DNA from 2 places in the Methylobacillus flagellatus KT genome. Region 2 is predicted to be linked to the other one. Evidence: riboswitches for the same ligand, from Rfam matches in the RefSeq annotation. Region 2 holds a riboswitch; the other holds the start of a gene.
The links. Region 2 has a riboswitch for thiamine pyrophosphate ahead of MFLA_RS10175 (TonB-dependent siderophore receptor). Riboswitches for the same ligand answer to the same signal wherever they lie in the genome.

Region 1: it holds a riboswitch for thiamine pyrophosphate, as region 2 does, so the genes downstream of both, MFLA_RS09125 (3-oxoacyl-ACP reductase) here and MFLA_RS10175 (TonB-dependent siderophore receptor) in region 2, are expected to answer to the same signal.

Annotation. Positions count from the first base shown of each region.
Region 1 covers NC_007947.1:1,919,806-1,922,919, reverse strand. The annotation lists gene MFLA_RS09130 (sodium:solute symporter family transporter) at 1-975, opposite strand, end outside; TPP riboswitch at 1,023-1,126, opposite strand; TPP riboswitch at 1,317-1,427, shown strand; gene MFLA_RS09125 (3-oxoacyl-ACP reductase) at 1,472-2,257, shown strand; gene MFLA_RS09120 (LLM class flavin-dependent oxidoreductase) at 2,446-3,114, shown strand, end outside.
Region 2 covers NC_007947.1:2,129,259-2,132,372, forward strand. The annotation lists gene MFLA_RS10170 (SulP family inorganic anion transporter) at 1-902, shown strand, start outside; TPP riboswitch at 995-1,093, shown strand; gene MFLA_RS10175 (TonB-dependent siderophore receptor) at 1,167-3,114, shown strand, end outside.

The DNA.
Region 1 (3,114 bases), 210 kb from region 2:
GACCAGCGAGATGCCCAGCGGAATCAGGGCGACGGCCAACCAGAGCGGGATATTGGGCATGATCACGCTGAACAACGCCACTGAGCTGTCGCCGTCCGGTGTCATTGCCATGAAGGCCAGTCCGAACAAGCCCATGATGAAGATGAAGGGCACGACGAGAATGCCGCCGAGCAGGAAGCCGTTGCGCATGGTAGGGATGTCCTTGGCGGAGTAGATGCGCTGCCAGTTGCCTTGGTGGAAGATGCCGGTGAGCAGGATGGCGACAAAGAAGGTGAGCCCGGCCTTGATGCCGCCGATATCCTCCAGGTCGATCAACTGCGGCGCGGTGTGCTGCAGCTTTTCCGCGATCGGGGCAATGCCGCCGGTCGCCTGCCATCCGATGAAGACCAGCGCGGCCAACAGCGGGATGATGATGACGATCTGCACCTTGTCGGTGAAGATGGAGGCACGGAGGCCGCCGTAGGTGGTGTAGAGCAGCGTGAAGCCGAGCACGATGGCAGCAGTGGCCCAGAGCGGCACCGGCGCGAGCAGCGTGACCATCTTGGCGATGGCGGTGATCTCGGCGCTCATGGCGATGAACAGGTAGAACAGCATGATGGTCAGCGCAAGCAGGTACATGGGCTTGCCGTAGCGGGCGATGAGGAATTCAGTCAGCGAGTGACCGCTGGGCATCAGCTCGCGCATGCGCTTGCCGAGCGGGATCATGGCAAGTCGGGGCGACATGGCGCCAATAGCATAGCCGATCACGGCAGTCAGGCCGCCCCAGGTCGCTGCCTGCGCAGGCGAGAACAATATCCATGCGCCCAGCGACGAGGCCAGCAGGGTCATGATACTGGCCAGCGTACCCTGGCTATTACGCGCGACGATGTATTCCTCAAGATTGCCGCGGAACCTGCGTGAATAAGCTATGCCAGCGATGGCGAAAATGGCGGCGAAAAAGACCAGCCAGGTGAAAACGGCTTGTGTACTGAGCATTGCGTGGTGACTCCTGGTAATCGGCGAACGACAAGGAGCACGCACATCGAATGCGTTGTTTCCTTCCTTTCGCCAGCATGGTCTGGATCAAGTATTAAGGGTCATGACGGTTGTCATTTCTCAGCCGCAAGCGGCTCCCCTAGGTTAGGTCTGGAATTATAGCGATATTCTTCCAGTGTGCGATGAAGACATGCGGATAATTCATGTTTCATGGTATGGTTCGGCCTCAGAGTGGCTAAATAAAACTCAGCCAAGCGATCCTGACTGGGCGCTCTGCCGCAGACCGTACAAATAGTACGGCAAGGCAGAGCACAACAACGTCAGGAGAGTTTTGTTAGCCACTCTTCGGCACGGGGTGCCTTGTTTGAATGATTCAATTCAGTCAGGGCTGAGAACACACCCGTATACCTGATCCAGATCATACTGGCGGAGGAATGCCTGTCGCAGTTTGCGCTGCCATGTATTCCCTTGCCATGGACCATTGCAAAGGAATTACATGGGCAATCCATCTTCATCGCTACTCCCGATTCAAGAACAACTCGTGCTCGTCACCGGCGCAGGCCGTGGGCTGGGGCGGCATATCGCTCGCGCCTTCCTTGGTCAGGGGGCAAGTGTGGTCGTCAACTATCTTCACAGTGCGGAAGCCGCCGAGGCCTTGGCAGATGAAGCGCCGGGGCGGGCCTTGGCGATCCGGGCGGACGTGAGTGATGCCGTTGCCGTGCGGGCGATGGTGGAGCAGGCGCAGGCGCATTTCGGCAAGACCGTAACCACCATCGTGAACAACGCCCTGCCTGACTTCAAGTTCAACGGCGATGCGCGGTCGCATGCGCATGAGCTGGCATGGGAAGAGTTGCAGCAGCAATTTGAGGGTGTGGTGCGCGGTGCCCTTAATACCGTCCAGGCCTGTTTGCCTGGCATGCGTGCGCAGGGCGGCGGCCGGGTGATCAATATCGGCACCAACCTGTTCCAGAACCCGGTAGTGCCTTACCATGATTACACCGCCGCCAAGGCAGCGCTGCTTTCCCTCACGCGCACCCTGGCGCAGGATCTGGGGCCTGATGGCATCACGGTCAACATGGTGTCGGGCGGCCTGCTGCGCACGACTGACGCCTCTGCTGCCACACCGGATGCCGTATTTGACCTGATTGCCGCGAGCACACCCTTGCGCCGCGTTACTACGCCGGAAGAGTTCGCCGACGCGGTGCTGTTCTTCGCTTCGCCCTGGTCGCGCGCGGTGACGGGGCAGAACCTGGTGGTGGATGGCGGGCTGGTCAAGAATTAGGATGGCTGACGCCATTTTTCTGGCGTTGTTGCCCAGCTCTGGCGTTATTTCTTGCGCTGCCTGCGGCAAGTCGTCTAGCCAGGATCGCTGCTAAGCTTTTTTCCAGCCATTCTTGCTCGCGTCAATATGCTATCCGCTGACTCAGCGCCTGTCATGATCGAATTCACTAAAGAGGCTTTTGTTCTGCCATGATGCACATCAACTTGTTCCTGTTCGGCTGCGGCCACCACAATGCGGCCTGGCGCCACCCGGATTCCCAGGTCGAGCGGCTTGGTGATATCCGCTATTACGAGGAAATGGCGCAGCTGGCCGAGCGTGGCAAGCTGGACGCCGTGTTCTTTGCCGACGGCCATGCCACCAACAACATCACCGATGGTCCACGCTGGTTTCTCGAACCGGTGACCATGCTTACGGCCATCAGCCGCGCCACCCGGCACATCGGCTTGGTGAGCACGATTTCCAGCACCTTCTTCACACCATTCCATGCCGCACGGCTGATGGCTTCGCTTGACCATATTTCCGGTGGGCGCGCGGGCTGGAACGTGGTGACGTCCATGTTCGACGTCGAGGCCCGAAATCACGGCTATGAAGCCATGCCTGGCCATGCTGAGCGCTATGCCCGGGCAGAAGAGTTCATCCAGGCGGTGCTGCAGTTGTGGGATAGCTGGGACGATGGTGCGCTGCTCAACGACCGCGCTGGCGATTACGTCGACGAAAGCCGGGTGCGCCAGATCAACCACCGGGGCAAGCATTTTCTCGTCGACGGGCCGTTGACCGTGCCGCGCCCGCCGCAGGGACATCCCGTGCTGTTCCAGGCCGGCGCTTCCGAGCATGGTCGCGCGCTGGCGGCAAAACAC
Region 2 (3,114 bases):
GCCCAGCGTTCACTATTGCATTGTTGGGCGCCATCGAATCACTGCTGTCAGCCGTCGTGGCGGACAATATGGCAGGAACACGCCACCAGCCGAACCAGGAGCTGATTGGACAAGGCATTGCCAATATCGCCTCGCCATTGTTTGGCGGCTTTGCCGCCACCGGCGCGCTGGCGCGTACCGCCACCAACATCCGCAACGGAGCCAACAGCCCGTTGTCCGGCATCGTACATGCCGTCACTCTGGTGTTGATCGTGGTCTTGCTGGCCCCATTGGCCGTGAATGCTCCCCTGGCGGCGCTGGCGGCCATCTTGTTCGTGGTGGCCTATAACATGAGCGAAGTCCATCGCTTCCTGCATATTGCCAGGACTGCGCCGCGGGCGGATGTCGCCGTGCTGCTGATCACTTTCCTGCTTACCGTATTCAGCGACCTGGTCATTGCCGTCAATATCGGCGTCGTACTTGCCGCACTGCTGTTCATGAAACGCATGGCGGACACGGTGAATGTGACGCAGCTGAGTGATGACGACTTGCAGCAGGAATATGGCCCGCATGCATGGCACCTGCCGCCGGGCACACTGGTATACCGCCTGGAAGGACCTTTTTTCTTTGGAGCGGCCGAGCACCTGCAGCGCCGCCTGCAAACCATAGGCGAGAACACCGACACCATCGTGCTGCGTATGGCGCGCGTGCCGATCATGGATGCTACCGGTCTGCAGGCGTTGTGGAACCTGCTGGATACATGCAAGCAACACAATATTCGACTAGTGATTGTGGAAGCCAGGCCCAATATTCTGGAGAAGCTGCGCCGCTCGGGGATTATCGGCCAGATAGGCCCGCATCATGTGCTGCCCCACCTGCACTTACTATGGCAGGAGGCACCTTCCTCGCCCTTGCCTGGTTGACACAGTCTGCGATGGTATCCAGCCCGCCCCATCCCAGGCTGTCGCTGGACATAAAAAAATTGGCGCTATCTTCATCATCTTTGTTAAGATAGCCGCCACGCTAGGGGTCCTGAAGAGCCAATCTTCTGGTGAGATATACCCTTGAACCTGAACTGGATAATGCCAGCGTAGGAAAGCGCAAAGCCACTAAGGTCCATTCTGCCTATCTGGGGCTTTTCGTCCGTTCCTGCGCGTGCCTGTCCCTAACGCGAGTGAACGCACACCATGCCTGCCTCTACTTTCCGTCCACACATCAACATGCTGGCTATCGCCTGCGTATTTTCACCGGCAGCCCAAGCCCAGGATGCCAGCAAGGCCGATCACCCATCACTACCTGAGACCGTCGTCACCTCCGCGCCTGCCGGCAGCCCGGCACGCCGCGCCAGTGTCGGCAGCTTTCCCGAAGCATCCTTGCTGGACACGCCAGCTTCCATCAACGTGATCACCCATGAGCAAATGCAGGATCGCAGCATACGCTCCGCCACTGATGCGGTGAAATGGGATGCCAGCGTACAGAACTCCTACAATGCGGTCGGGCTGGCAGACTGGTTTGCCATCCGTGGATTTGTGCTTAATCAAGGCGCCAACTACCGCAAGGATGGCATGGTGATTCTTGCGCAAGCCATGGTGCCCATGGAAAACAAGGAGCGCATCGAGATTCTCAAGGGCCTTGCAGGAATGCAGGCAGGGATTGCTTCATCAGGCGGTATAATCAACTATGTGACCAAGCGCCCTACCGACGTCCCATTGCGTTCGGCAACATTCGAAGTTCGCGAACGCGGTACGGTATACGGCGCCGTCGACCTGAGTGGCCGCTCAGAAGATGGTATCTTCGGTTATCGCATCAATGCCGCAGCGGAAGACATCAAATCTTATGTCGATGGCTCGACCGGCAACCGCAACTTCATTTCTGGGGCATTCGATTTTCACCTCAGTCCCCGGGCATTGCTGCAGCTTGATCTCGACTACCAGCACAAGTCACAGCTGACCGTGCCGGGATTTCAGCTGCTGGGGCCGGAGCAAAGAATCCCGACCGGTGTCAGTGCCAAACAAATGCTCAACGATCAATCCTGGAGCCGGCCAGTGGTGGATGATAGCTACAATATCGGGCTGAAGTTCAATTATGAGTTGAATGACCACTGGCATACCACCCTGCAGGCCAACCAATCGACCCTGCATCGCGATGATGCCGTGACCTTGCCTTCAGGCTGCCAGACGCAAGGACTGATAGTCGGTTTCTGCAGCGACGGCAGCTATTCGATGTATGACTTGCGCCGCAAGAACGACAAGCGCTCGATCACCGCCACCCAGGCTCTGCTGCAAGGCAACTTCACGACAGCCAGCGTACACCATGAGCTCATTGCCGGCCTGTCGACGCTGAACCGTCGCGATCATTTTGCCGACTATGTGTACAACTATGTGGGTGAAAGCAATATCTACGCGCCCGTCTACTATGACAACTTCCCACTTGCCGACGTCAACCCCGTGCGTTTGCGTCGTAAGGATGAAGAGCGCGCACTGTTCGTGCAGGATGTAATGTCCCTGACCAACCAGCTCAAGCTGCATGCCGGCGTGCGTTATGTACAGTTCAAGCGTGATCAGTTCAACTCATCAGGGGTGTTGACGCACCGCACGGATGACGATTTTGTCTTGCCCAACCTCGCGCTGGTTTACAAGCTGCAGCCGGAACTGGCGGTGTATGGTGCCTACTCACAAGGCCTGGAGCCAGGCGGTACGGCACCCACAGGCACGACTAACGCAGAAGTCATCATGGATCCCAACAAGTCCAGGCAAGTCGAGTTCGGCGTGAAAGCGGAAGTGACACCGAGCGTCAGTGTATCTGCCGCCGTATTCGAGATCAAGCGCAAGAATGAATATGTGGATGCCACACCCACCTACGTCGTCAATGGCACGCAGGTCAACCGTGGCCTTGAATTTGCCGCCCAAGGACGCGTCACTCGCAACTGGGCGCTGAGCGCCAGCGTCACCGCCTTGCAGGCAAGGGCCGAAGGCACGGGCGATGACCGTATCGAAGACAAACAAGCCGGCAATGTACCGAGGTTCAGGTCTGCGCTGTACAGCGAATATACCTGGCCTGGCTTGCCTGCGCTCAAGCTGAACGCGGCATGGATTTATTCAAGTAGCAAGGCCTTCGCGCCAAGCAACGAGATTG